2 regions of the Clostridium thermobutyricum genome follow, and region 2 is predicted to be linked to the other one. Evidence: a T-box and tRNA genes for the amino acid it is inferred to sense, from the RefSeq annotation. Region 2 holds a T-box; the other holds one or more tRNA genes.

Region 1 (15,738 bases), 470 kb from region 2:
CTTTTAGTTTTCCTACTGTAATTAGTGTTATGTTCATTATTCCTCCAATTAATATCCTAAGTTTTCATTTAAGAATAATACATGTATTCTATCTTTAAAGTTTTGTCTTTTTATTACTGAATATTCTTTACATATTCTTTCTGGACTCTTACAATCCATGCAATATCCAACTTTTGCACATGGAGTTTTTCTATCTAATCTTTTTGCATTAGCTGGTGCTGACATTAATCTATTTCTTTTTATTGCTTCATCAATATTTTTAACTATTTTATTTATTCCACATATAACTATTACTTTATCTGGTCCATAAAGCATTGCAGCTATTCTATTTCCATTTCCATCTACATTATATAATTCACCATCTTCTGTTATTGCATTAGTACTTGTAAAGAACGCATCTGCTGAAAATGTATCTCTATATATTTGCTTTATATCTTCTGGTGTAAGTCCTGGTTTTGCTCTATCTAAAAATTCATATCTTCCACTTCTTAAGTGTTCCATTATCCCTGCTTCTGCAAGTGTCATTGATCCTCCACAAGAAACAACAGAACCTTCATTAACTAACTCTTCTATTTTTTTAATTAAAGCTTCTCTTGACTCTATTAAACAACCATTCATATTATTATTTTCTAAAGCTTTTATTGTTCTTTCTATTTTCTTTTCATTTATCCAATTAACATTTTTGTCCATACATAATACCTCCTAAGTACTATTTTATTTAAACTTCTTTATATAGGAAATTTTTCCATGATTATATAGTAAAAAAGCCCATAATCATATTATGAGCTTTCCTTATATTAAAGTATTATTTTCCGCAACACTTTTTATATTTCTTTCCACTTCCACATGGACATGGATCATTTCTTCCGATTTTTTCTTCATTAACTACTGTTCCTGCTTTTCTATATTCAGTTGTTATCTCTTTTCTTTTTTCTACTGAGAATATAGAATCCCATTGTTTTAAAGTGTATAGATAATCAGCTTTAGCATCTAACATATTGTAGTATAATTTTTCAAAATCCATATCAAGTACTAATTCAGTATTAACATCAACTGTTTCTAAGTCATATGAATTTTTTAAACTATCATTTATACCATCAACAAATCCCATAATGAATTCATTTGTTGTATTATATTCTTTTGATAATTCTGCAATTGTAGTCTTTTTAACTTCTGTGTGTTTTCCTAATAAATCTTTGTATATAGCTTTTTCAATTGCACCATATTCTTGCCAGAAAGCTGCTTCTCCTTTAGTTTTTACATATTCAACTACCATGTCAGTCCAATCTGTGTATAAACTCATTTTAGTACCCTCACTTTTTTATAAATTTATTAATTTACTAGGTTCATGTCTATTGGCCATATATAATTTAACGTCCTCACCTAGCTTTATGCCTTGTTCTTGTAAAGTTGTAATAACTGTTTGATAAGCTAAATCTGGATGATTATTTGTTCCACTTAAATGACCTAAGAACACTTCTTTTCCTAATCCATACTTTATAAGTTGAACTAATGCTTCTCCACAATCTTCATTTGATAAATGCCCTATTTCACTAAGTATTCTTCTTTTTAGATTATATGGATATGGTCCAAATTTAAGCATATTAACATCATGATTACTCTCTAATAATATAATGTCTGAATCTTTTATATTATCTTTTATTTCTTCTGTAAAAGTTCCGAAATCTGTAGCTATACTTGCACATTTATCTCCACTTTTTATAGTGTATCCAACAGGTGCTATAGCATCATGAGGGATATTAAAAGATTTAACTTCTAAATCCCCTATTGTTACAGTACTTCTCTTATCCATAATTTTTATATTATGTTCTTTTATTTTTCCTAACGATTTTTCCATAGCTTCCCATGTTTTGTCATTAGCATATATAGGAATATCATACTTTCTTGAGACAATTCCTGCTCCTTTTATATGATCAGAATGCTCATGAGTTATAAATATCCCTTTTAACTCTTTAGGATTTTGACCTATTTTTTTTAATGCTTCGTCTATCTTTTTTCCTGGCATTCCAGCATCTATTATTATTTGGTTATTTTCATTACCTATAAAAATACTATTCCCACTACTTCCACTATAAAGTGAGCAAAATCTCATTTTCTTATCCCCCTGTTGTTTATTATTCTTCAACAGTTATTCTTTCGATTTTTGCACCTAAGCTTCTAAATTTATTTTCAATGTGAGGATATCCTCTATCTATATGTTCAATGCTTGTTATTTCTGTTTTTCCTGAAGCAATTAATCCAGCTATAACCATAGCAGCTCCTGCTCTTAAGTCAGTAGCTTTAACAACTGCCCCACTTAATGAATTAACTCCATCAATTATAGCAACTCTACCTTCAACTTTGATATTTGCTCCCATCTTTTTAAGCTCATCAATATGCTTATGTCTGCTTTCCCAGATTGATTCAGTTATTATACTTCTTCCTGGTACAACAGATAATAAAGTTGACATTGGTTGTTGAACATCTGTTGGGAATCCTGGATATGGCATAGTTTTTATGTTAACTCCTTTTAAGTCACCAACATATCTAACTCTTACACTATCGTCTCCCTCTATTATTTCAACTCCCATTTCTAAAAGTTTTGCTGATATTGATTCTAAATGTTTTGGTATAACATTTTTAATTGTTATATCTCCTCTTGTTGCTGCAGCAGCTATCATAAATGTTCCAGCTTCAATTTGATCTGGAATAACGCTATATGCACAACCAGTAAGCTTTTTAACTCCTGTAATTCTTATAACATCAGTTCCTGCACCTTTAATATTTGCTCCCATTGAGTTAAGGAAGTTTGCAACATCAACTACGTGAGGTTCTTTTGCTACATTTTCTAATGTTGTAACACCTTCTGCTAAAGTAGCAGCTATCATAACATTTATTGTTGCTCCAACTGAAACAACATCAAAGAATATGTTAGCTCCTTTTAATTGTTTAGCTTTTACGTGAACAGCTCCATGTTCTATTACAACATCTGCTCCTAATGCTTCAAAACCTTTTATATGTTGGTCTATAGGTCTAACTCCTATAGGACATCCTCCAGGTAATTCAACCTTAGCTTCTTTAAATCTTGCTAAAAGCGCTCCTATAAAATAATAAGAAGCTCTCATTCTTCTAACATCTTCAGTACAAGCATTAACTGTATTAACACTTGTGCTATCTATTTCTAATGTATTATTATCAATTTTTTTTACTTCGCATCCTAAACTTGAAAGAATTCTATCAAGGCAATGTACATCTTCTATATCAGGCACATTATCTATAAGACATTTACCTGAACTAGCAGCTACAACAGCTGGTAAAATTGCAACAGCAGCATTTTTTGCTCCGTTTATTTCAACAGCCCCTTCTAATTTTCTTCCTCCATGTATAACTAATCTTTCCATCCAATTCACCCTTATTAATAAGATTATATATATGATTAATTTCCCAAATCTCGTTTATTTTTTTCATCTAATTATTTTTTAAATCATCAAATAAAATAGGATATTTACACATTATAATCCTATCATAATTATTTAATGTACGTTTATCATTATATCATAAACTTTTGTTAATGAAATATTTTTTTTTATATTATTAAAAATGAGATTAATTATTTACATATATTATCGATTTTATAAAAAAATTGAGGCTTTTACCTAGTAATTTAGCAATTTAATATTTCAATTTTGTAAACTTAGTGAACTTTGGTACTTTAAAAGTTCACTATTTTTCCTTTTATTTCCATGTAGTGTTACCCCCTATTCTTTTATTCTAAGTATTATGTTATAATTTATAGAAAAGTTTGGATTAAAAATTTAAAGAATTAGATTAAGAGAGGTTGAATATGAAATATTATATCGTTGCATTATTAGATGAAGCTTCTAACGAAGCAATACTAGATACTCAAAAATTAATGTCAAAGAAATTTAGAGCTAATAAAAATATTCCTAATCCTTATATTGCATTAGAAATATTAGATAATCCTAACATTGAAAAATTAACTGAAGTAGTATCTAAAGTTCTATCACCTTATAAAAAATTTAAGGTTGAGTTAACAAACACTCTTTTTGTTTCAGAAGAATGCAAAACATTAAACTTAAAATTAGATAATAGAGGTTATATAAAGAAAATTTTATATTCTCTAAATGATATGCTTAAATTACATGGTTTTAATGTAAAAGACCCTGATGCAACTGTTCTTTCATTAACTCTAGCTAATTTTAATTATTATCCAAGAGATATAAAGAAAAAATTATCTGAAAATCAAACTCTTCTTAACACTGAAGAAAAAACTCTTAAAGTTACAGGTTTTCAAATTTGGAAAATGCCTCACAATAAACATGAAATTAAATTAAAAGATTTCGAATTAAAAGTCTTCTAATTAAAAATATATATAATTTATAGCTATCTAAAATCAGATTTTAATTACATATCTACTTTAGATAGCTTTTTTATTTCAATATTTTATTTAAAATTGATAATTTCTTTTACTATTAACACATATTATTGCTTATTAAGAATTAGATTTTCTTAAATTTTGTGAAAATTTCAAAATTTTTTTCATGTATTCGTTTTCCCAGCTTTCCTTATATCAAAACTTTTTGTAAAATATATTAAGATGATTGTCTGTAAAGCCAGGAGGGGTTTTTTATGTTAATATGTGATTTATTTAATATCCAAAGAAATATAGATTCAAATATTTCAATTAATGAAAATCTAAACAATTATAAAATAACAGCAAGAAAAAACTTAGAACTTCATATAAAAATAAGTGATCTTGCAAATGAAACTAAATGTTACACTTATACAAATGATAGTGATTTAGAGATTGATGAAGATATAGTTTTAAGAAAATATATATCTTGTTTTCAACAAATACTTTCTATTGGTATCGACAATAAATATGATCAAGTTTTAGAAAAAATAGACGTAGCCCCTAGTGACTATTGCTTAAGTGATCAATTTCTTAACTTATACATAGATATAAATGATTTAATAATATCTAAATCAGAAGATCACTTTGAAACTCTTTGTGAAGACTTTTTAAGCATCGGATTACAACTAGGATTTGAAGAAAATAAAATAATAAATGCCTTTAAAGAATACGCAGCATAAATACTAATAATTGCTATAAGTTAAACTTATAGCTTTTTTTTTACATTTTTTATTATCATCTTGTAAATACTATTTTGGAGGTGATAAAAAAATGATTGGTGTTATAATTGCAATAATTTCTGGATGCTCTATGGCTCTCCAAGGTGTTTTTAACACTAGATTAGGTGATAAAATAGGTGTTTGGGAAACAAACTGTATAGTTCAATTAACTGGACTAATATTGACATTAATAGTAACTATATTTTTAGGAAAAGGAAGCTTCAAAGCTTTAGGTACTGCAAATAAAATTTATTTATTAGGTGGTGCCTTAGGAGTTGTAATAGTTTTTACTGTTATGCAAAGTATAGGTACATTAGGAACTACTTACGCAACTTCTATAATATTAGTATCACAATTACTTCTTGCATCTTTAATAGATGCTTTTGGTTGGTTTGATGCTAAAAAGATTAATTTTACCTTAAAAGAATTCATTGGAGTTGCAATAATCATAGTAGGTATTATAGTATTTAAATGGAAGCATTAATCTATTTAAGGAGACTATAAATGAATTTTTTTAAAAACATACACTTTTTATCAAAGTTAACATATAACAACATAAAAGAATACTTTAATGAAAGAGAAGTCGTAAAAAATGATGAGATATTAACAGATTCTATTCATTGGTACGGACATGCAACAACTATTATAAACATATCAGATAAACTAATACTTACAGATCCAGTATTATCAAATAGACTTGGATTTTTTAAAAGAGTTGTCCATAAACCTCTTGAACTTAAAGACTTAAAATTTGATTATATTTTACTTTCCCATGGACATATGGATCATATGCACTTTCCATCTTTAAAAAAATTAAATAAAGATGCTATTGTCATAGTTCCTAGAGGATATAAAAAAATCCTTAACTTCCTTGGATTTAAAAATGTTATTTTACTAAGACCAGGTCAAACATATGAAGATGATTTTATAAAAGTTACTTCAATTCAAGCTAAGCATGATGGTAGAAGATTTTATGTTGGTATTGATATAGAAAGTAATTCATACTTAGTAGAAGCTAGTGATAAAAAGGTTTTTGTTGCAGGAGATACTGCAATGACTAATAGATTCAACAATATAGAATGTGATGTTGCTATAATGCCTGTAGGATGTTATAAGCCTGAAAGGTTTAGTTATATGCACTGTTCTCCTCAAGAAGCATATAAAATGTTTAAGAATATGAATGCAAAATATATGCTGCCTGTTCATTATAAAACATTTAAAATATCTCTAGAGAATTTTGATGAAACATATAATACTTTAAAAAATTTTAATGATAATAACGTAAAAATTCTTGATATAGGAGAAACATTAAAATTTTAATACAAATTAATATTAACACTTATTACTCCTCATTAATAAAATGTTAGTGTAACAATTAATGTAGGAGTATTTTTATGTTTAATTTTAAAAACAAGCTTGACTACAATTTACAATTATCATTAAACAGCAATGTTTATAAAAAGTATCGTGTCTTTGTAAAATGTAAAAACTTATTTTCATCTGTGTTAAAAAAAATATCATCTATGAATGATGCTTTAATATATCCAATAAAACCATGCAATTTAATCTCTTGTAACTTAAGTAAGAGAGAAATTATAGCAATTTCTGAATATCCAGAAGTTGAATCTATATATTTTGATGAGTACTTATTTTTATGTGGTATGAGTGTATCTAACGCTAATAACTATCATAAGCTTACTTCCAAGTTAAAATTTTCTGGCAAAGGTGTAACTATTGGTATTGTAGATAGTGGTGTTTATCCTCATATAGATTTAACTAGACCTAATAATAAGATAGAACATTTTGAAGACGTAATATCACATAAAAAATTTCCTTATGATGACAATGGACACGGTACAGCTTTAGCAGGGATAATTTGTGGAAGCGGAGTTTCATCTAATAATATGTGCACTGGAATTGCTCCTCAAAGTAGTATAGTTTGTTATAAAGCTTTTGATGCTTTAGGAAAAGGTTATGCCTCTGATATACTTTTTTCTATATGTCAATTAGTTGATAAGTCGGATGAATTTAATATAAAAGTTCTGTGTTTACCATTTGAAATGCTTTCTAATAATCATAGAATTTTTAATTCTTTCAATAATATTTTTGATTATGCTTTATCTAAAAATATTATTCCTGTAGTTCCAAGTGGAAGTATAAATAATTCTGAATTTGGAATGATGGGAATAGCTTTATTAAAAAATTGTATAACTGTTGCAGGTATGTCAACTGTTAAAGAATCAAAACCATATACGTATTCTTCTAAATCACTCTATTCTAAACTAAAGAAGCCCAACTTTGCTTGTGCATGTGATCAAATATCAACATTAAATAGTGATATATCATATATTTCAGAAAAAAATGGTGTTAAAGTTTATCCTAGAAATATTGATGCCAAATATAAATCCTATTCAGGAACATCATTATCTGTAGCATTTGTTTGTGCTATATGTGCAATACTTTTTGAATATGATTCTACTTTAAAATTAGATGATATAATTTCTTTAATTAATTTATCTTGTTCAAACTTTAAAGAATATGATAAAAATTTAGTTGGTAGCGGAATAATAAATTTAAATAGACTTTTAGAAAAATAAAAATTTAAGACCAAAAGATAAATATCTTTTGGTCTCTATTGTTATTCTCCTATATAATTTTGAGGATTAATAGGCTTATCATTTATTCGCATTTCAAAATGTAAGTGTGGCCCTGTGCTTCTTCCTGTATTACCTACAGTTGCTATCTTACTTCCACCTTCAACTTTATCTCCAACATTTACGTTAAATCCATTTAAGTGAGCATATCTGCTTTCTAATCCATTTCCATGATCTATTATTATTATATTTCCATAACCATCTTTTTCATAGAATTTTGATTTAACTGTCCCATCTAAGCATGATAATACATCATCTCCAAGACTTTTTCCTATATCAATCCCCTTATGAAATTTTCCCCATCTTTCTCCAAAGCTAGATGTAACTACTCCTCCACAAGTTGGATGAAAAAACATAAGTGGTTTTCCGTTAACAGTTTTAACTTTTCCTTGTGATTTATTAGCGCTCTCAACATTTGTTTTTCTATCATAATTATTTAGAGCATTTACTGCAATACTCTCATTCATAAAAGAATTTAAGTACGCTAAACTTCCTATTAAAATTGCAGTTATTATAGCAAATTTAATAATATTGTTTTTAAAATTTCTCGAGTACATTTAATTAAATCTCCTTTTTTAAAATTTTATCGACTTTTTTAAATTAACCAATTTATTTTCAATTTATACCTCCTTATTTTTCCTTTAAGTTGTTATAGTTTAATGTCTTTGTTATAATTAGCTTAAATATTAGGAATACTAGTAATCTAGAATACGCAATTTTGTGAGGTAAAACTAATGAGTACTTTTGTATTAAAAAATAAAGCTTTAAATTATACTCCTGTAAGCAATGTGTTTATAGAACAGTATATGCCAAAAGCTAGAGGAGAATTTGTAAAAGTTTATCTTCTACTTCTAAAACAAAATATGAATGGTGAACCTGGAATAGGTTCAGAAATAATGGCAAGAATGCTAAATCTATTAGAATCAGATATAATGAATGCCTTACACTACTGGAATGAAGAAGGATTAATAAAATTATCCCCATTAGATAGATTAGGAAACTTTAGTATAGAATTTTTACCACTTGATTCAGAAAAAGCTATTGAATCAGAAGAAGACGAAAGTATCTTAAATTCTTTAACTGAACCAGATATAACATCAATGCTAAAAGATGTTGAAAAAATCCTTTCAAGAACTTTGAATTATAAAGAAATGCAAATATGTATTGAATGGAATAAGAAATTCTTATTTACTACTGAATTAATAACACTTTTAGTAGAATATTGTGCTTCAAAAGGTAAATCACACTTTAGATATATGGATACAGTTGCTTCTGCTTGGAATGAAAAGAATGTAAGAACAGTAAGTCAAGCACAAACTCTTATAGCTAAGGAAGAAGATAAGTGGAAGAAAATAAAAGAAATTTTAAAATATCTTGGTATAAAAAATACAGATTTAATGAAACCTCAAGAAGATATGCTAGAAAAATGGTTGTTTATATATAACTTTAAACTGGAAATAATTCAAAAAGCTTGCGATAGATGTTTCCAAAGATTAAATAGAGCTGATTTTAAGTATATAGATAGTATTCTTACTGACTGGAATAAAAATAACATAAGAACTGTTACTGATATAGAACTTAAAGATATAAACTTTAAAAAAGCTCAAGGAAATAAAACATTTTACAAAAATCAAAATCAATCAAATCAAAAAATCAAAAACTTTAGAGAGAAAAATTATGATTATGATGCTCTTGAGCGTGAATTATTAGGGTGGGATGATTAATGATTAGTGGATATCAATCCGAAATATTAAAAGAATACGAAGAAATAAGATCAATAGAAAATAAAAATTTAAAGGAAAGAATTAAAGAAATAAAAGATAAGCATCCTGAAATAATGGAGATAGATGATGAGATAAAAAAGCTTTCTGTTAAACTTCCTTTATTAATTTTAAAATCTACTACAACTGAAGAAGATGTTGAAAAACTTAGAGATAAAATTTTTGATTTAAGAGCTAAAAAACTAGAGGCTTTAGTATCTAAAGGATATTCTCCTGAATATTTAACTATTCATTATAGATGTAAGAAATGTAGTGATACTGGATACATAGGAACAAAACGCTGTGAATGCTTTAAAGATAAACTTATAAAACTTCATTATAAAGATTCTAATTTACAAAGCATATTATCAAAATATAATTTTAATGATTTTGATTTAAGTTTATTTCCAAATAAAACAGATCCAAGTTATCCAACTCAAAAATTTACGCCATTTGAAAATATGCAAAGAATCTATGATTTTATAGTTTCTCAGTATATTCCTAACTTCAATAGAACTGACGTAAATTTATTATTTTCTGGAGCTGCTGGTACAGGAAAAACATTTCTATCCTATTGTATAGCAAAAGAATTATTAGATAGAGGATATTTAGTAGTTTATAAAACAGCCGATGAACTTATAAGAATTTTAGCAGATATAAGATTTAATAAGAATCAAAATCTAGATGATTTAATTACTAATTGTGATTTACTTATAATAGATGATTTAGGTTCTGAACAAATCACAGAATTCTCAAAAACTGAATTCTTTAATTTGCTTAATAAAAAACTTCTTTTAGGAAAAAAAATGCTTATATCTACAAATCTAGTTGCAGATGATTTAGATGATCGTTATGATAGGCGTACATCTTCAAGATTAATAGGTAATTTTAAATTTATGAGATTTTACACTTATGATTTAAGAATAGAGAAAAAACGTAGATTAAATATGAGAAATAGAAAATAGGAATAAAATATAAAACTAAAATTAGATTAAAATATAAAATTAAGCTATATAAATTTCAGTATTTATATAGCTTTTATTTTTTCAAATTATAATTATATATTTATTAAATATATAAAATATTATTACTATTTTACTTTTTTCACTTTAATTATATATGTAAATAAATCTTATATTTTATATAAAAAAAGAAGTAAGATTAAATCTTACTTCTTTGGCGACTCAGAAGGGGCTCGAACCCTCGACCTCCGGCGTGACAGGCCGGCACTCTAACCAGCTGAGCTACTGAGCCATATAAAAAAAATGGTGGTCACAACAGGGATCGAACCTGTGACCCCCTGCTTGTAAGGCAGGTGCTCTCCCAGCTGAGCTATGCGACCTAAAAATTGGTGACTCCTAGGGGAATCGAACCCCTGATACCACCGTGAAAGGGTGGTGTCTTAACCGCTTGACCAAGGAGCCATATTAAATTGGAGCTGGCAATAGGAATCGAACCTACAACCTGCTGATTACAAGTCAGCTGCTCTACCGTTGAGCCATGCCAGCAAATTGCATTTTGATAAGTATTGTCAAAATATTTTTATAAATTATATTGGCGACTCAGAAGGGGCTCGAACCCTCGACCTCCGGCGTGACAGGCCGGCACTCTAACCAGCTGAGCTACTGAGCCGTATTATAATTTTAATGGTGGTCACAACAGGGATCGAACCTGTGACCCCCTGCTTGTAAGGCAGGTGCTCTCCCAGCTGAGCTATGCGACCAAAAATTGGTGACTCCTAGGGGAATCGAACCCCTGATACCACCGTGAAAGGGTGGTGTCTTAACCGCTTGACCAAGGAGCCATATTAAATTGGAGCTGGCAATAGGAATCGAACCTACAACCTGCTGATTACAAGTCAGCTGCTCTACCGTTGAGCCATGCCAGCAAATTGGTTTTAATTTTTTATAAAATTATATTGGCGACTCAGAAGGGGCTCGAACCCTCGACCTCCGGCGTGACAGGCCGGCACTCTAACCAGCTGAGCTACTGAGCCATATTATAATTTTAATGGTGGTCACAACAGGGATCGAACCTGTGACCCCCTGCTTGTAAGGCAGGTGCTCTCCCAGCTGAGCTATGCGACCAAAATGGTGACTCCTAGGGGAATCGAACCCCTGATACCACCGTGAAAGGGTGGTGTCTTAACCGCTTGACCAAGGAGCCATATTTCATTTGTGTTCTGCGCTCTTATTTGTTTCGCGCTGACCACATAGACTATATTACATAAAATCATTTTAAGTGTCAACACTTTTTTTAAAAAATATTTTTTTTTTATTATTTTTAACACTAATCTTATTATGTAAAATCTTCGTAAACTTAGTATTTACAAGGCTTATCTCATTTTTTATTTTTCTTTAATTTTTATAAATTTTATTATGTTCTTTTTCATTATTTTTTATTATGTATAAAAATTTTTTTATTAATTATATTTTTTTCTAATGATTTTTATAATTTATTTTTCTACTTATTTATATATTAACGCCATTCAATTACATAGTAAACCTAACTTTCTTTATTTAAAATAATATTTTTTATATCTATAAAAGAAAAATATTTTTCTTTTATAGATATAAATACGATTTTAATTATTTTTTATTTACTTAACTATGATAGAATTTATTTAAATACATTTTAAATGAAGGAGAAATTTAAATATGATTTATCACTATTTAATAATAGTTGGTGGTGGAGCCTCTGGACTTATGTCAGCAATCCTAGCCAAAGATTATGGTATAGATGTAGCAATAATAGAAGGAACTGATCGTGTTGGTAAGAAAATTCTTACTACTGGTAATGGGCGTTGTAATATTTCAAATGCCTCAATAAAATATCCTTTTATAAATTATCACAGTACAAGAGAAAACTTTTTTCAAAATACATTAAATAAATTTTCTGTTGAAGATACAAGAAACTTTTTCTTATCTCTTGGTCTTCCAATAACAGAATTAGAAAATAATAAACTTTATCCACAATCACTTCAAGCTTCTTCTGTTGTGGATATTTTAAGAATGAATATAGAGGAAAGAAATATTCCTGTGTATAACAATTGTAAAGTGAAATCTATCCACAAAAAGAAAAACTTTATATTATCCACAAACAATGATGAATTTTTAGAATTCTCTTGTGGAAAACTTTTAATGTGTTGTGGAGGAAAATCAGCTTCCAAAACTGGCTCTGATGGCTCCTCTTACAAACTATGTGAAAATCTTGGTCACTCACTTATTAAACCTCTTCCAGGAATAGTTCAATTAAAATTAGATTATCCACACTTAAAAGCTATGTCAGGAATTAAATTTGATGGAAGAGTAAATTTAACTGTTAATGGCAAAGTTATTAGAAGTGAAGTTGGAGAAGTTTTATTTACTGATTACGGAATATCTGGTCCACCTATTCTTCAAGTTTCATCTACAGCTTCAAGAGCATTAAATAAAGGTCATGAAGTTATTATAGAAGTTGACTCTATGCCATATAAGAGTAAAGAAGAAATAGAAAATGAATTATATACTCATCTTGCTATGTTCTCTAATAGAAGTATATCTAATGCTCTAATTGGAGTTGTAAATAAAAAACTTATCCCAACTATACTTAAAGCTTCTAATATATTTAATATACATACTCCATGTTGTGAATTAGATTGGAAATGCCAATCAGATTTAATTAATAAACTTAAATCTTGGAAATTTAAATGTACTGGAACTAAAGAATTCCAAAATGCACAAGTAACTGTGGGTGGAATAGATGTAAAAGATATAAACTCAGAAACTTTAGAATCAAAATTAGTACCAGGACTTTATTTTGCTGGTGAATTTATAGATGTTGATGGAGATTGTGGAGGTTTTAATCTTCAATGGGCTTGGAGTTCTGCTTTTAATGCTGCAACTTCTATAAAAGATGTATTAAAATAGAATTTCATTTAATATTTTTATAATAAAATCAATAAAAAACCTTAAGCAAAATTGCTTAAGGTTTTTTAATTATTTTTTTCCCATTGGAATTCTAGAAGAGTTAATTCTACACCTTCTTTATTATATATTTTATGAAGTGTCTTCTTTGTTCCATCTTCCTCTTCTTTAACTTGAACTCCAACATGAATAGAGTTTCCATAGCTTACTTCTTTTTCAAATACTATTTTTATTCTTTTTAAATCGAATTCTTTTATTATATCTTTAGGTACAGACTCTAATGCCCATTCAACATATTTTACATTATTAACATGTGTATTTGAATCTATATCACTATATCTTATTTGGAACTCTTTAGAAAATTGTTCTTCTTCCATTTTTTCTATTTTTTCCATCTCTTTAGCTTTTTCTAAATCACCATCTTCTCCATACATCTTATAGTGTTCAGGCAATATTCTCATAGGTCTTCTTCTTTCTATATTAATTAAGAAGAATAAAGCTGTAGCTTCAACTAAAACCTCTCCATCTTGATTCTTAATAAGATAATCTCTTAATGCATAGAATTTTTTAAACCCTGCTGGTATTGTTACTACGCTTAATTTATCTCTATAGTTAGGATACTTATGTATCTTTATATCATATTTATAAAATACCCAACCTGCTCCATGCTCTAATTGATAATTTATTGTGTCTCCTACTGATTCGGCATGTGCGTTCCCAACATCACATAAAAAATATACTAATGAAGCTATTTTACATCTTAATTTGTAATCTACATCTCTATATAAAACTTCATAATCCTTAGTAAAGCTATTATCCATATCTAATTTCTCCTCAAAATTTATTTATATATATAAGTATACCAGTATTTGTTTATATTTATATTAAAAAACAAAATTTATTAACATTATATTTAATATTGAAAAAGAGATGCAAAAGCTTATCTTGCATCTCTTTTATTTATATTATTTGTTGTTTAAAGCTTCTAATAAAGCATCAATATTTAATCCGTGAACCATAGCTGCTTGTTCTATTGTTTCAGCTTGTGATGATGGGCATCCGATACAACCCATACCAAAAGACATTAAAACTTCTGCTCTAGTTGGATCCATTTTAATTACCTCACCTATAGTCATTTCTTTTGTTATCATAACTTTCACCTCTTAATGTAAAAATACATAATTATTATTCTATATAAGATTATATTTTATACATCAAATAAAGTCAAGTAATATACTCAGAATTAAAGTTCTTTAACTCTCATAGTTTGATCTCTCTTAGGACCAACTGATACTATTGAAATTCTTGTTCCTGTGAATTCTTCAATTCTTTCTATATATTTCTTAGCGTTTTCTGGTAACTCTTCATAGCTTCTTGCATCTGCTACACTTTCATCCCATCCATCAAATTCTTCATAAACTGGTTTACATTCTGCTAAATCTTCTAAACTTGCTGGGAAGTAATCTATAACTTCTCCATTAAATTCATATCCAACACAAACTTTTATCTTATCAAGCCCAGCTAAAGTATCTATTTTAGTTACTGCAAGTGAAGTTAATCCACTAACTCTAACTGTAGTTTTTAATATTACTAAATCAAGCCATCCACATCTTCTTGATCTTCCTGTAGTAACTCCATATTCATGACCTTTTTCTCTTATCCAATCACCAGTTTCATCAAGTAATTCTGTTGGGAAAGGTCCTTTACCAACTCTTGTTGTATATGCTTTAGCTATTCCAACAGCATTAGTTATCATAGTAGGTCCAACTCCTGAACCACTAACTACTCCACCAGCTGTTGTATTAGAAGAAGTTACATATGGATATGTTCCATAATCTATATCTAAAAGCATTCCTTGAGCACCCTCAAATAATACATTTTTATCTTCTTTTATTGAATCATAAACTTTAACTGAAGTATCTTTTACGAAAGGCTTTAATTTTTTACCAAATTCAAGATACATTTTTAAAGTTTCTTCAAAATTTTCTGCTTCTCCACCTAAAACTTTTGTTATATAAAGATTCTTTGCTTCCATATTTTCTCTTAATTTTTCTTCAAAAACTTCTGGATGCATAAGATCACAAACTCTTATTCCACATCTTTCAAATTTATCTGTATAACATGGTCCTATTCCTTTACCAGTAGTTCCAATGTCATTTTTACCTCTAGCTTTTTCTTTTAATCTATCTAATGTTTTGTGATAAGGCATTATTAATTGTGCTCTATCACTTATCATTAATTTCTCTGGTGTAACCTTAACTCCAA
Region 2 (15,738 bases):
TGCTAATACTAGAAATTACTATATACATTATGATGAAGCAATTAAAGAAAGAAGTAGAGTTTTAACAGAAAGTGAACTATCTATATACAATAGAAGTTTACTTTATATATTAGAATATTATATTTTAGTAGAATTAGGTTTTACTGATATATTGAAGATAATAAAAAAATTAAATGAGAGATGGGGGAGAATTTCTGAAACTCTTTCAATTATTAAATGTTCAAATGAAAATATAAAGAAAGAGATAAAATAATGATATAGAATTAGTTAAATAGCATTGTTATATTTTATGAAAAATATTATTATAATAATTAAGAATTTCCCACTATAAATCACACCAAAATAAGAAAAATTTTGTAAGTCTTGATTATATGTAGGTTCAAATAATAATAAATTTATTGAATGGGAATAGAGTTTTAGTTATTTAAATTAATATATAAATTAAAAGTTTTTGTGATAAGAATAAAACTTATCATGAGAACTTTTATTTTGTATAAATTTATTAAAGGGTTAATAAATTTATATAAAGATAGTTTGAATAAAAAAAATTACTGTTAGAAAAAGAAAAAATAAGTGTATATGATGTAGTATTAAGGGGTACACTTGCTATATATTATTATGATTTCTTAAATAAAGGAAAAGATGCCGAACCAAAAATAATAATACCTGATAAAACATAAATATTATGGGAGATAAAAATGCATTAAAAAGAGTTTTTAGTAACATAATATATAATTCATTAATTCATGGAGAAAAAGATTATAAAATAGAGTTAAGAGATGAAAGAGATTTTATTGAAATTTCTTTTTCAAATTATACAAATTCTATAGAGAAAAAAGATGTTGAAATGGTATTTGAAAGATTTTTTACTTCAGATAAATCTAAAACAAGACAAACAACTGGATTAGGATTATGTATTTCAAAAATGCTTGTAGAAAAAATGGAAGGAAGTATATCATCAAGTTTAGAAAATAATATTTTTAGAATAAAAATATTATTTGATATATATAATAAAAAGTAGTTATTAAAGAAATAACTGCTTTTTTTATTTATTTTAAAAATTTAAAATTATTCAATTTTCATTGTATTTATATGTTTCTTAAAAACGTTTAATATAATACTTAAAAACTTTGATAAAACTACTTATTTTTATGAGTATAAATCCTTCTTTGAAACCTTTCAATAGTTAGTTAAATGTTGTACAATAACTGTATGGATAAATTTTTATCAATAAAGAATAAAGTATTATTTAAATTTATTAATGAAAATTTATATCAGGTTATAAATACAGATTATATAGCATAATATAAGGTTATGTTAATTAAACTAATTGATTAATTAAAGGAGGAGTTTAGTATGAGCAAAGGATTATCATTAGACTTATCAAAAGCAGCACCATATCTAAGCATGGAAGAAATTGATTTCTTAGGAGATTTAACTCTTTCAGCTCACAAAAAATTACATGAAAAAACAGGTGCTGGAAATGACTTTTTAGGATGGATTGATTTACCAGTTAATTATGATAAAGATGAATTTGCAAGAATTAAAAAAGCAGCTGAAAAAATAAAAAATGATTCTGATGTATTAATAGTAATAGGAATTGGAGGATCATATTTAGGTGCTAGAGCTGCTATAGAAATGTTAAACAACAATTTCTATAATGTTTTACCAAAAGAAGAAAGAAAAGCACCACAAATATTCTATGTAGGAAATAATATTAGTTCAACATATATGCACCAACTTGTAAATGCTGTTAAAGATAAAGAAATATCAGTAAATGTTATATCAAAATCAGGAACTACAACTGAACCTGCTATAGCATTTAGAATCTTTAAAGATTTATTAGAAAAGAAATATGGAAAAGAAGAAGCTAAAAAGAGAATATATGCAACTACTGATAAAGCAAGAGGAGCATTAAAATCATTAGCAGATGCAGAAGGATATGAAACTTTTGTAATTCCTGATGATGTTGGTGGAAGATTCTCAGTTTTAACTCCAGTTGGATTACTTCCAATTGCAGCTTCTGGAATAAACATTGATGAAATGATGCAAGGTGCAGCTGATGCAAGAGATGAATTTGCAAATGAAAATATAAAAGAAAACATTTGTTATCAATATGCTGCAGCTAGAAATGCTCTTTACAATAAAGGTAAAGCTATAGAAATATTAGTTAACTACGAACCACAATTACACTTCTTTGGTGAATGGTGGAAACAATTATATGGAGAATCAGAAGGAAAAGATAATAAAGGATTATTCCCAGCAGCTGTTGATTTCTCAACAGATCTTCACTCAATGGGTCAATACATCCAAGAAGGAAGAAGAGATCTTTTCGAAACTGTAATTAATGTAAAAACTCCACAAGAATCTGTAATAATTGAATCAACAGAAGACAATCTTGATGGATTAAACTTCTTAGCAGGAAAAGATATGGATTTTGTTAACCACAAAGCATTTGAAGGAACTTTACTTGCACACAATGATGGAGGAGTTCCAAACTTAATAGTTAATGTACCAGAATTAACTCCATACTACTTTGGACAATTAGTTTACTTCTTTGAAAAAGCATGTGGTATAAGTGGATATCTTTTAGGAGTAAATCCATTTAACCAACCAGGGGTTGAAGCTTACAAGAAAAACATGTTTGCTCTTCTTGGAAAACCAGGATATGAAGACATGAAAGCTGATCTTGAAAAGAGGCTTTAATTAAATATATGAAAATAATAATTGATGGAGATGCTTGCCCAAGCATCTCCAAAATTGAATTAATAGGTAAAAAGTATGGAATGCTAGTAGAGATATTTTGTGATATAAATCATTATATAATTAGCGATTATGCGAAAGTAAGTGTCGTAGATAGTGGTTTTCAAAGTGTTGATATGTATGTTATAAATAATACAAAAAAAGATGATATTGTTGTAACTCAAGATTTTGGTGTAGCTGCACTTTGCCTTCCTAAAGGAGCAAAAGTTGTTAATACAAATGGACAAATTTATACTAATGATAATATTGATATGCTTTTAGAGAAAAGGCATATTTCTCAAAAAATACGAAGAGCTGGAGGTAGAATGAAAGGTCCTAAAAAAAGAAAATCTTCAGATGATAAAAAGCTTTTAGAAAATATAGAGAAAATTATAAATAAATCTAACAGTTACTAAAATATAAAAAGACTGTTAGATTTTTTTTAGTGTACTTTAAGATAAAATTAAATTAATAATTGTTAAAAAATGTATTAAATGTAAGCGCATTTTACTGTATAATAGAATAAATGGTTGAATAAATAGTTATTTAGGAAAAAAGGGTGAATTAAATGGTCAAAAGTGCAGTTAAAATGAATATTTTATTTAGTAAAAAAAGCCCTCAAAGGGTTGATTCTAAAATATTAATAAATATAGATTCAGATATTATAATGGATTATAAAGTTTTAGTTGGGAATGATGGGATATGGAATATAGTTAAAGATTTTTCAGATGCAGGAGATTGTATTTGGAATCCAAAAGAAGAAGGGAATTACATAGTTATGGTACAAGGAAAAAGCAGAAATTCTGAAAAGCCATATGACGTTTTGGAAAGAGAAGAGTATGTTATAACAAATGAAAAAAAAGAAGAAAATTTATTAAAAGATATAGAAATAAATAAAAATGAATATACAGAAGGTGATAAAGTAGAAGTTACTGGAATTGTAGAAGAAGATAATCTTCTTTTTAGATTTTGGAAAAAGGGACTAGCAGGTTGGGAAATTTTAAGAGATTATAGAAAAGAAAATAAAATAGAATATACAGCACTTAATGCTGGGCAAGAAGAGCTTTTAATTGAATGTAAAAGAATTGATTCAAAAGAAAATTTTGATGACTATAAAACTATAAAGTTTAATATAAAAAAGATGGGCAAGCTAGAGATTACAGGATTTAGATGTTTAACTGAAGAAAGATTAATTAATGAAGAATTAGTTTTTAAAGTTGAATCATCTCAAAGTAATACTAGAACACTTCTTTATAAATTTGTAAAAATAGATGATGAAGGTCATTCTATTTGTTTACAAGATTTTTCATCAAGACAAATAGTAACTTATCAAGAAAATACTCCAGGACAATATAAGCTTCTTTGTCTTATGAAAGATATTCTTTCAAATAGAGAATATGATGACAGAGCTGTTATGTATTATAAAGTTAGACCTTATAATAAAATAAGAATAAATAAGTTTGAGCCTGATGTAAAATCTCCACAAAAAACAGAAACAGATATAACATTTAAGTTAGAAGTAGAAGGTGGAAGAGAAAAGGTTTATAGATATATTATAGATGGACCTGTTTGTGATGATTCTTGTTATACAAGAAGTGATGAATATGTTTGGAGACCTAAAGAGGAAGGAAAATATAAGATAACAGCTTATGCAAAAGATTCTTCTTTTAGAGGAGATTTTGAAGATAAGAAAACTATAATCTTTGAAGTAGATAAAAAAGGAGAATTACCAGTAAGAATAACTGATATAATAACAGATGTTAAAAAAGAAACAGTTATAAATAAACCTGTTAATTTGAGAGTTATAGCAGAAGGTGGAACAGTCTTATTATATGCCTTTACAATATATAAAGATGGTAAAGTTTTAGATAAAATAGCATTTAATAAATCTAATTATATAAACTTTACTCCAAAAGAAAAGGGAAAATATGAAATAGATATAAAAATAAAAGATAAATATACTAGAGCTGAATATGATATTCAAACTAGTTATTATTTAACTGTAAGAGAATATATGCCTGGAACTATTGAGCATATATTAATTCCAAAGAGAGAGCATTATCTTGTGAATGAACCTATTGATATAGAAACAATAGTTCAAGACACTAGAAATACACTTATAAATATTGTAACTAAGATAAATGGAAATGTAGTTGAAGAAACAGACTTTATGACTAATAAAAAAATATGCATAAAGCCAAAATGTTCAGGAAAATATGGTTTTGAAATATACGCAAAAAATATTAAATGTGAAGAAGAATTTGATAGTAAAAAAGAAATAACTATATTTGTAGAAGAAGCAACTCCTGTAATAGGAACAAAGGTTAACATAAGTGAAAATAAAATTGGTGACAATAAAGAAATAACTTTTAAAGCTAGAAGTACAGGTGGAAAAGATGTTTGTTACGAATTTTATTTAATGGAAAAAGGAAATTGGATTAAAGCACAAAGTTATAGTAAGAAAAATTATTACACATTTATACCTTATTCAGAAGGAACTTTTAGAGTTTTAGTTCTTGCAAAGAGCTATTATAAAAGAGTTAATTATGAAGATTACTGTGAAGTTGAATTTACAGTTTAATATGGGGGAATATTAGGGTGAAATTAAATGAGATAAATTCAGATCTAATTATGAAAATGGGTCTTATGAATAACATTGTTAAAAAGCAATCAGGAGATGGGATTGAATTTCAAATTATGCTTCAAACAATGTTAGAATCTATGGGAAAAGTAGAAGATGACAAAATTAATAATAAAATAATGACTACTTCAGTTGGTGAAAAATTAGAAAATTTAAAATTAGTTTTAAATAATAAGGAATCATATAATAATAAATATTGGAATTCAAAGTTAGAGACAAGCTCTAACAATAAAGAAACTACAAAAGTTGAAAATACTAATAAAGTTGATTATAGTAATATGACAGATGTAAAAAAAGAAATATATAAATCTGTTGATAAATATTCAAAAACGTATGGAGTAGATAAAAATTTAGTTCTTGCAGTAATAAAAGCAGAATCTAATTTTAATCCTAAATGTACCTCAAGTGTAGGAGCAATGGGAGTTATGCAGCTTATGCCTGTAACAGCTAAAGAAGAAGGTGTTACAGACCCTTATAATATAGATCAAAATATTAGAGGTGGAGTTTCACAGCTTAGAAAGCATTTAAAAAGATATAATGGAAATGTTGAAATGGCACTTATGGGATATAATGCAGGAGATGGAACAGTACAAAGAAGAGGTGTAAAAACACCTTCTGACATTTATAAAATGCCTAAGGAAACTCAAAATTATGTTCCAAAGGTTTTAAAATATTATAGAGAGTTTAAAGTATAATTATTAAAGCTATGTAAGAAAATTATCATATATGTTTTTTACATAGCTTATTTATTTAATTAAGTTGATACTATAATTCTTTTAGGTTAAAATGAACTGAGAAAAAGTACGGAGGTGCTAAAATGGAAAGATTAGATAAAATTATTTCTAATTTAGGGTATGGAAGTAGAAAAGAAGTTAAATCACTTGTAAAAAAGGGGTTTGTTGAAGTAGATGGTGAAATAGTTAAAGATAGTAATATGAAAATTGATCCAGATACTTCAATTATAAAAGTTAATGGAGAAGAATTATATTATAGAGAATATATTTATTTAATGATGAATAAGCCAGATGGAGTTATTTCAGCTACATATGATAATAGAGATATGACAGTAATTGATCTTTTACATGTAGATTATCAAGCATTTGAGCCATTCCCTGTTGGAAGATTAGATAAAGATACAGTAGGATTATTACTTTTAACAAATGATGGAGAGTTAAATCATAGACTTATATCTCCTAAATGGCATGTTGATAAAGTATATTTTGCCAAGATAGATAAAAAGGTTACAGAAGAAGATGTTAAAGCTTTTAAAGAAGGAATAACTTTAGATGATGGTTATGTATGTAAAGAAGCAAAGCTTGAAATTTTATCAGCTACTGATGAAGGTTCAGAAATTAATGTAACTATTCAAGAAGGAAAATTCCATCAAGTTAAGAGAATGTTTGAAGCTAGAGATAAAAAGGTTGTTTATCTTCAAAGAATAGAATTTGGAGGGCTTCCTTTAGATAGAGATTTAGAAGAAGGAGAGTATAGAGAATTAACAGATGAAGAAATAGAACATCTTAAAAAATTCTAGCAATTGTTAATAAAATGTAAATATTAAGAAGGTTTAAAAATATAAATAACAAAAATTATCAAAGTAAATTTCGCAAATTAATAATAAATAAGTTAACATATTGCAAATGTAAATTTGTTAACATATAATAGTATCCGAGGATAAATAAAAGGATATATAGCCCCCTTTTTATTTATTGCTTATTGCTAGCACAACCTGGCCCCAAGGGTTGTGCTTTATTATTTGAATTTTAAATGATAAAAAAGATATTAAATTAAATAATTTAATATCTTTTTTGTCTATATAGCTATTTTAAACAGAACTAAATCTGTATTTACAATAGTATTATTAATGATGTATAATTACCTAAGATAAATTAATATTAAAATGCAATGAAAAAGAAGAGTATATGACAACTTATTTTAAAGAGAGTTCTTCATTTGCTGAGAGAAGAATATTTAAGATCATAGAAAGAAGCTTTGGAGTATAAGATTGAAATTATTTTATAAGTAGTAAATCTTAGGTAGAATCTCACCTTATAGAGATATTAAGAGAGCTAAAAATTTAGCTAAATTAGGTGGTACCGCGTGAAGTTAGTCTTTTCGTCCTAAATATGGATGACAGGGCTTTTTTTATTTTAATAATTTCTAAAAAATAGGGTATAATTAATCCCATAATATATAAAGAAAGGTGTTAAAGATGAAAGAAAGATTAGCAAATTTAATATTTCCAAATGTGGATAAGACAGTAGAAGAATACATCAATACTTATAAGCCAAGAGATTTAAAAGAAGGAGCACATGTTGTAAGATATGCTCCAAGTCCAACTGGTTTCCAACATATTGGAGGAGTATATGCAGCTTTAATAAATGAAAGATTAGCACATCAAAGTGAAGGAATTTTCTATTTAAGAATAGAAGATACTGACCAAAAAAGGGAAGTAAAAGGTGCAATAGAAGATACTATTCAAACTATGTACAATTTTGGTATGGAATTTGATGAAGGTATGATAGGAGAAGAAGAGTCAAAAGGGGCTTATGGACCATATAGACAAAGCTTAAGAAAAGAAATATATCATACTTTTGCAAAAGATTTAATATTAAAAGGTCTTGCATACCCATGTTTCTGTACTGCTGAAGAATTAAATGAAATAAGAGAAAAACAAATGGCAGAAAAAATTACTCCAGGTTACTATGGAAAATATGCAGTTTATAGAAATCTTTCAGATGAAGAAGCTATAAAGAAAATTGAAGCTGGAGAAGAGTATATTTTAAGATTAAAATCACCAGGAAAAGAAGAAAATAGAGTAGAAATAGTTGATTTAATAAAAGGTGAATTATCATTACCTGAAAATGTTCAAGACATAGTTTTAATAAAATCAGATGGACTTCCAACTTATCATTTTGCTCATGCTATAGATGATGCTTTAATGCACACAACAGATGTAATAAGAGGAGAAGAATGGCTTTCATCATTACCAATTCACCTTCAATTATTTGATGTTTTAGGATTTAAGAGACCAAACTATGCTCATGTTCCTACTATAATGAAATCAGAAAATGGTTCAAAAAGAAAACTTTCAAAAAGAAAAGACCCTGAAAGTGCAGTAAGCTACTATAGAGAAGAAGGATATCCACAAGTTTGTGTTATAGAATATCTATTAAACATAATCAATTCAAGCTTTGAAGAGTGGAGAGCAGAAAATCCAGATGTAGATTATCATGAGTTTAAAGTATCATTAGAAAAAATGAGTAAATCAGGAGCACTTTTTGATATAGTTAAGTTACATGACGTAAGTAAAAACTTAATTTGTAAAATGAAAGCTGATGAAGTTTATTCAAGATATACAGAATGGGCTAAAGAATTTGACCCAGAAATGTACGCTTTAGTAACAGCTAAAGAAGATATGATGAAAGAAGTATTTAACATAGATAAAGAAGGACCAAAACCAAGAAAAGACTTTGGTAAATGGAATGAAGTTAAAGCTAAAATATTCTACTTCTTTGACGAAGAGTTTGATAAAGAAGGAAAAGAAGATATAGAGTTACCAAAAACTTTAACATTAGAAGCAGCTAAAGAAGTTATAGAAAGCTATTCAAAAGCTTATAATCATAATTTAGAAAGTCAAGAAGCTTGGTTTGAACACTTAAAAGCATTAGCAATAGAACTTGGTTATGCTACAAATAGAAAAGAATTTAAAGCAGAACCAGAAAAATTCAAAGGAATGGTATCAGATGTTGCAGGAGCAGTTAGAGCAGCAATAACTCACAGAGCTAACACACCAGATCTTTATACAATAATGCAAATTTTAGGTGAAGATGTAGTTAGAGAAAGATTCCAAAAATTTATGAACTTATAATTAGAGTAATATAAATTAATTTTATTATTTAAACAAAAATGACTTTTCAAATTTTGAAAAGTCATTTTTTATATGTAAAAATAATTATTTATTGAAATAAAATTTTAAGTATATAGAAATTTATTATTTGATTCTATAGGGTAAAATTTAGATAAGAATAAAATTTTGAAAGGATATTAGTATGAAAAAACAAGCTATAATTTTGGTAATTAGTTGTTTAGTAGTTATAGGAGTAATAGCATTTGGTATTTTTGAATGGAATAAACTTTTTGATGGACTTAGCATTGTTAGCAAAGTACAAGTTGGAAATAACATTAATAAAGATACAAATACATATAATACAAAATTAAATGAATTGAACCAAAAAGAAAATAATCTTTCAAAAATTGAAGATCTTACAAAGGAACCTAAAAAATAATTGAAGCCACCTTATTAATAAGGTGGCATTAAATTTTTTATTTATTTAAGGGAATATTTGAAATATGTCTTAAGCAAGCAGGAAGAACATCAGTATTAGAGTGTCTTGCAACACATTTACAACATATACCTCTATTTTCACATTTTAAATTCTTACATGGACATTCAACAGTATTATCACAGCTCAAAAAAAAAACTCCTTTTTATTTATCTTTAGTAAAATATATTAATAAATTTATTTGTTTATCAAAGATTAAAAATACTCCACAATAAAAATTTATTATGGAGTATTAGTTACAAAATTTGTGGATTATTTTTGTAATTTAAATGATGATTTTAATGGAACGATTCTATTAAATACTAATTTTTCATCAGTAGTATTTTTAGTATCTATTGAGAAGAAACCATTTCTAACTAATTGTAGTTTATCTAGTGGCTTAAGACCAGGTACTGCATTTGGTTCTATAAATCCTTGGAAAACTTCCATTGAGTGTGGATTTATTTGTTCTAAGAAATGTTTTCCTTCATTTTCAGGAGCATCATCTAAAATTAAAGGTTCATATAATCTAAATTCTGCTGGAATTGAAGAATTTGCATCAACCCAGTGAATTGTTCCTTTAACTTTTCTTCCTGTAAATCCTGAACCACTCTTAGTTTCTGGATCATAAGTACAGTTAAGTTCAATAACTTCTCCATTTTCATCTTTTATAATTTCATTACATTTAATGAAGTAAGCTCCTCTAAGTCTAACTTCGTTACCAGGGAATAATCTAAAATATTTTTTAGCTGGAACTTCCATGAAGTCATCTCTTTCAACATAGATTTCTCTTGAGAAAGTTATTTCTCTCTTACCAAATGATTCATCTTTAGGATGAATATCTAGGGAAAGTGTTTCACTTTGACCTTCTGGGTAGTTTGTTATAACTACTTTTAATGGATTAATTACTGCCATAGCTGTAGGAACTTTTGGTTGAAGATCTTCTCTTAAGAAGTAATCAAGCATTTGAGAATCTACAGTAGAGTTTGATTTTGCAACTCCTATAGCAGAGCAGAAGTTTCTAATAGCTTCTGGAGTATATCCTCTTCTTCTAAGACCTGATATAGTTGGCATTCTTGGATCATCCCAACCATCAACTACACCTTCATCAACTAATTGTTTAAGCTTTCTTTTACTCATAACTGTATTAGTCATGTTAAGTCTAGCAAATTCTATTTGTCTTGGAGTAGCTTCCATTTCACATTCACGAACAAACCAATCATACAGAGGTCTGTGGTCTGCAAACTCAAGAGTACAAATTGAATGAGTTATATGTTCAATTGCATCTTCTAATGGATGAGCAAAATCATACATTGGATAGATGCACCATTTATCTCCAGTATTATGGTGTGTTGAATGAGCAATTCTATAGATTATAGGATCTCTCATATTAAGATTTGGAGAAGCCATATCTATTTTAGCTCTAAGAACTTTTTCTCCATCTTTAAATTCACCATTTTTCATTTTTTCGAATAATTCAAGGTTTTCTTCAACAGTTCTATTTCTATAAGGACTTTCCTTACCAGGAGCTGTTAAACTTCCTCTATATTCTTTAATTTCATCTGGAGTTAAATCACAAACGTATGCTAAGCCTTTTTTTATTAATAGTAGAGCTTTTTCATACATTGTATCAAAATAATTTGATGCAAAGTGAAGCTCATTCCACTGACAGCCAAGCCATTTAACATCCTCTTCTATAGACTGAACGTATTCAGTATCCTCTTTAGTTGGATTTGTATCATCAAATCTAAGATTTGTTCTACCTTTAAACTCTTCTGATAATCCGAAGTTTAAAAGTATAGATTTCGCATGACCAATGTGTAAGTATCCGTTTGGCTCTGGTGGAAATCTTGTTATTATACTATCGTGCTTTCCTGTTTCTAAGTCTTCTTTAATAATATTTCTAATGAAGTTAGATGAAATATTTTCATTTGACATAAAAGCTTACACCTCCTGTTAAAATTTATGTTTATATAATACACAATTACCTTTAATTTTAATCCAATATAACAAAAAAATCTAGAGAAAAAAGGCATTTAAAAAGACTCTTAAAGGTGAATAAGCTAATAAAAATAGCATATTTCACTTTTAAGAGTCATAATTGTACATTATTTATTAAATTAACTAACAATTTTTAGCTGAATTAAATCTATCTTCAACTACATTCCAATCAATAATTTCATAGTAATTATTTATATATTCAGGTCTTTTATTTTGATATTTTAAATAATAAGCATGTTCCCAAACATCCATAGTAAGAAGAGGGATATTATTTTCTGATATAGGACAAATTTGATTTGGTGTATTAATTACTTGAAGTTCATTTTGTTCATCAAGTATTAACCAAGCCCATCCTGAACCAAATTGACTTGTTCCAGCTTTAGTAAATTCAGTTTTAAAGTTTTCAAAAGAACCAAAACGTTTATTTATTGCTTCTAAAACATTTCCGTGTGGAGAAGTACTATTTGGTTTATTAAGTCCATCCCAATAAAATTCATGATTAAAAACTCCACCACCATTATTAATAACAGGAAGTCTTTTATCTTCTGGAAGTTCGTCTAAGTTTTTTAAAATATCAACTAAACTAGCATTTTTTAAAGGACCAGTATAATCCTTTAAAGCATTATTTAAATTATCAGTATAAGTTTGTTGATGTTTATCATGATGAATAGTAACTGTTGCCTTATCTATTACAGGTTCTAATGCATCATAAGCAAATTTTAATGGTTTAAGTTTAAATTCTGTCATATTTATCACCTCAGAATTTAGTATATAAATAAATTGATAAAAAGATACATAAAAACATTATTTTTTTAGACCTTGAAAATTAAAATCAGGTACAAAATCAGTTGTACTTGAACCACTATCTTGAATAAAAGCATTTGTAATTCCCAGTTCAGCAGCATAACTAATTAATGAATCATACATTTTAGGATTTAAAGGCTTAGAAATTTCTTTATATTCTAAAGCTTTAAACATTGGAGTATATTGATTCATAATACTTATATAAACATTATCACCAAATGTAGAGTATATACAGTCAATTACTTTTTTTGAATCAAAAAGAAGTCCAGGAAGCATGAGATGTCTTACTATAATTCCTTTAATCATTCTTCCATTAGAATCAAATTTATTTTTTCCAACTTGCTTGAACATTTCTTTTAAAATTTCAATTACATTATCTTTATAACCTTTAGCATTTGAATATTTTATAGCATATTTATCATCAAAATATTTAAAGTCAGGAAGATAAACATCTATAAGTCCATTTAACATTTTTATTGTTTCTAAAGAATCATATCCATTTGTATTATAAAGTATTGGAAGAGTTAAACCATTAGCTTTAGCTTTTTTTATTGCTTCTATTATTTTAGGAACATAGTGAGTAGGAGTAACAAGATTTATATTATTAGCTCCTTTGTCTTGAAGTTCTAAAAATATTTCAGAAAGTCTATCTGTGGTTATTTCAATTCCTTTATGTTCTTGACTTATTTCATAGTTTTGACAAAAAACACATTTTAAATTGCAATTAGAAAAGAAAACTGTTCCAGAACCTGTTTCTAAAGAAATAGGAGGTTCTTCCCAAAAATGCAATTCAGCTCGAGCAGCAGTTATTTTATCAGAAGAGTTACAAGCTCCAATTTTTCCTTTTGTTCTATCTATATTACATCTTCGTATACAAAGATTACATTTTTCAAAAGCTTTATAATAGTCCATTATATTACGACCTTTCTATATGTTTTTATAAATTATATATCTAATTATAAAATAGAGCAATTTATAATAATAAATGTGGAAAAAAATGAGAGTAAGAGGTAAAATAATAGGATAAAATAATAAAAAGAGAGTGGGTTAGTTTATGGAAAGTAATTTTAATGAATTAGAGTATAATGGTGAAGTTTTTAATAAAATAGAAGGCAGAAATAACGAATTTAGTGATTTAGTTTTTGAAAATTGCACTTTTAATAGATGTGATTTTACAGGAGCGATTTTTATAGAAGCAACTTTTGATGGATGTACTTTTAAAGAATGTAATTTTACACTTTCTAAATTAGATAATTCAAAGCTTAGAGGAGTCTTATTTAATGATTGTAAAATAGTTGGAGTAGATTTTACTAAATGCGATACTTTTATATTAGATTTTGAATTTAAAAATTCTTTAGTTCAAAGTTGTAATTTTACTGGTCTTAAAATTCCAAAAACAAAATTTATAAGCTGTAATGTTGCAGGTTCAGATTTTATGAATTGTGATTTAAGAGAAGCACAATTTACTAAATCATCTTTAGAGGAATCAATTTTTGAAAATACTAATTTAACAAAGGCGGACTTTTCAGAAGCAATAGATTATACAATTAATCCAGAAAGAAATAAAATAAAGAAAGCAAAATTTTCTATGCCAGAGGTTTTAGGACTTTTAAAGGAATTTAATATTATAGTAAAGTAGGTAACAAATTATGAGTAGATTAGAAGAGATAATTAATAAGAGTAATGATGTAGTTACAAAGTCATTTTTAGTAAAAGAATTTAAAAGAATAGGTTTAAAAGCAGGAGATAAAATACTTGTTCATTCAAAATTAAGCTCTTTTGGATTTGTTTGCGGTGGGGAAAGAACAGTTGTAGAAGCATTAATGGAAGTTATAACAAAAGAAGGAACTATTTCTATGCCAGCTCATAGTGGGGACATTTGTGATCCAATATTTTGGGGAAATCCTCCTGTACCAAAAGAATGGTTTGAAAAGATAAGAGCAGAAATGCCTGCATTTGATAGAGAAAATACAAAAACATATGGTATGGGATTAATAGCTGAAAACTTTAGAACAAGATTAGATGTTTTAAGAAGTTATCATCCAACTGTTTCCTTTACTTCATGGGGAAAAGAAGCAGAAGAAATAACAAAAGAACATACATTAGAGAATTCTTTAGGAGAAGGAAGTCCACTTAGAAAAATGTATGATTTAGATTTTAAGATTTTATTATTAGGAGTAGATTATGACGTAAATACTATGTTCCATTTAAGTGAATATAGAGCAGGAAATGCGAAAAAAACAATAAATGCTTCTCCAATAATTGAAAATGGAGAAAGAGTATTTAAGTCTTATGAAGATATTGAATTTAAAACAGAATTATTTATGTTTGCAGGTGAAGACTTTGAAGAAAAATATAATGTAGTAAAAGATAAAATAGGACTTTCAAATATAAAATTATTTTCTGCAAGAGAATGTGTTGATTTTGGTGTTGAATATTTTAAAAACGTAAATATTTATTAGAATGTATGTTTGTATTAGATAGTAAATATGCTATACTTTAAAATAAGAAAAATAAAGCTTGTAATTAATTATAGGTTTATATAATAAAAAATTATTTAGTATGAGTCTAGGAGGTTATCCTGGGCTTTTACCTTTCTTAATTATAAGAGATACCTTGAAGGGAGGATTTAAATTTGGATTTAAAATCACTTTTAAATAAAGAGCAATATGAGGGAGCGAGTACAGTAGAAGGGCAAGTACTTATTCTTGCAGGAGCGGGTTCAGGAAAAACTAGAGTTTTAACTTATAGAATGGCACATATGATAGATGATTTAGGAATATTCCCATGGAAGATATTAGCTATTACATTTACAAATAAAGCAGCAAAAGAAATGAGAGATAGAGTACGTTCAATAATTGGAGAAAAAGCAGATTCAATGTGGATATCAACTTTCCACTCAACTTGTGTTCGTATATTAAGAAGAGATATAGAAAAATTAGGTTATAAATCAAGTTTTACTATTTATGATACATCAGATCAAAAAGTTCTTTTAAAAGAATGTATGAAGGCACTTAATATAAATGAAAAAGATATAACACTTCAAGAGGTTATGGGTAAAATAGGAAGAGCAAAAGATACTATGCAAACACCTGCAAGCTTTATGAGAGAACATGAACAAAATTTTAGAGAAAAGAAAATAGCAGATATTTATCAAATGTATCAAAAGAGATTAAAAGAAAATAATTCTTTAGATTTTGATGATTTAATATTTAAAACAGTTGA

Evidence for each region. A T-box is a leader RNA that pairs with one kind of tRNA and senses whether it is charged. The one in region 2 lies ahead of gltX (glutamate--tRNA ligase), so its partner is inferred to be a tRNA-Glu.
Region 1: it has a tRNA-Glu gene. The T-box ahead of gltX (glutamate--tRNA ligase) is inferred to sense a tRNA for this amino acid. The anticodon was not compared.

What each region holds. Positions count from the first base shown of each region.
Region 1 covers NZ_KB850956.1:2,820,638-2,836,375, reverse strand. The annotation lists gene rlmH (23S rRNA (pseudouridine(1915)-N(3))-methyltransferase RlmH) at 1-37, opposite strand, end outside; gene HMPREF1092_RS13335 (lactate utilization protein) at 49-690, opposite strand; gene HMPREF1092_RS13330 (SEC-C metal-binding domain-containing protein) at 806-1,303, opposite strand; gene HMPREF1092_RS13325 (MBL fold metallo-hydrolase) at 1,322-2,113, opposite strand; gene HMPREF1092_RS13320 (UDP-N-acetylglucosamine 1-carboxyvinyltransferase) at 2,136-3,401, opposite strand; gene HMPREF1092_RS13315 (hypothetical protein) at 3,845-4,381, shown strand; gene HMPREF1092_RS13310 (dUTP diphosphatase) at 4,651-5,115, shown strand; gene HMPREF1092_RS13305 (DMT family transporter) at 5,207-5,638, shown strand; gene HMPREF1092_RS13300 (MBL fold metallo-hydrolase) at 5,659-6,474, shown strand; gene HMPREF1092_RS13295 (S8 family serine peptidase) at 6,549-7,751, shown strand; gene HMPREF1092_RS16610 (M23 family metallopeptidase) at 7,793-8,365, opposite strand; gene HMPREF1092_RS13285 (DnaD domain protein) at 8,543-9,532, shown strand; gene HMPREF1092_RS13280 (ATP-binding protein) at 9,532-10,533, shown strand; tRNA gene HMPREF1092_RS13275 (tRNA-Asp) at 10,746-10,822, opposite strand; tRNA gene HMPREF1092_RS13270 (tRNA-Val) at 10,835-10,910, opposite strand; tRNA gene HMPREF1092_RS13265 (tRNA-Glu) at 10,918-10,992, opposite strand; tRNA gene HMPREF1092_RS13260 (tRNA-Thr) at 11,002-11,076, opposite strand; tRNA gene HMPREF1092_RS13255 (tRNA-Asp) at 11,124-11,200, opposite strand; tRNA gene HMPREF1092_RS13250 (tRNA-Val) at 11,216-11,291, opposite strand; tRNA gene HMPREF1092_RS13245 (tRNA-Glu) at 11,298-11,372, opposite strand; tRNA gene HMPREF1092_RS13240 (tRNA-Thr) at 11,382-11,456, opposite strand; tRNA gene HMPREF1092_RS13235 (tRNA-Asp) at 11,488-11,564, opposite strand; tRNA gene HMPREF1092_RS13230 (tRNA-Val) at 11,580-11,655, opposite strand; tRNA gene HMPREF1092_RS13225 (tRNA-Glu) at 11,660-11,734, opposite strand; gene HMPREF1092_RS13220 (BaiN/RdsA family NAD(P)/FAD-dependent oxidoreductase) at 12,226-13,476, shown strand; gene HMPREF1092_RS13215 (acyl-[acyl-carrier-protein] thioesterase) at 13,542-14,294, opposite strand; gene HMPREF1092_RS13210 (DUF1858 domain-containing protein) at 14,439-14,624, opposite strand; gene HMPREF1092_RS13205 (adenylosuccinate synthase) at 14,717-15,738, opposite strand, start outside.
Region 2 covers NZ_KB850956.1:2,351,931-2,367,668, reverse strand. The annotation lists gene HMPREF1092_RS11065 (ApeA N-terminal domain 1-containing protein) at 1-253, shown strand, start outside; gene HMPREF1092_RS11060 (ATP-binding protein) at 686-1,021, shown strand; gene HMPREF1092_RS11055 (glucose-6-phosphate isomerase) at 1,357-2,706, shown strand; gene HMPREF1092_RS11050 (YaiI/YqxD family protein) at 2,715-3,158, shown strand; gene HMPREF1092_RS11045 (triple tyrosine motif-containing protein) at 3,311-5,323, shown strand; gene HMPREF1092_RS11040 (lytic transglycosylase domain-containing protein) at 5,341-6,078, shown strand; gene HMPREF1092_RS11035 (pseudouridine synthase) at 6,201-6,917, shown strand; T-box leader at 7,280-7,509, shown strand; gene gltX (glutamate--tRNA ligase) at 7,596-9,254, shown strand; gene HMPREF1092_RS11025 (hypothetical protein) at 9,436-9,672, shown strand; gene HMPREF1092_RS17235 (hypothetical protein) at 9,710-9,859, opposite strand; gene HMPREF1092_RS11020 (glutamine--tRNA ligase/YqeY domain fusion protein) at 9,982-11,646, opposite strand; gene HMPREF1092_RS11015 (superoxide dismutase) at 11,833-12,456, opposite strand; gene HMPREF1092_RS11010 (radical SAM protein) at 12,514-13,425, opposite strand; gene HMPREF1092_RS11005 (pentapeptide repeat-containing protein) at 13,568-14,152, shown strand; gene HMPREF1092_RS11000 (AAC(3) family N-acetyltransferase) at 14,163-14,975, shown strand; gene pcrA (DNA helicase PcrA) at 15,149-15,738, shown strand, end outside.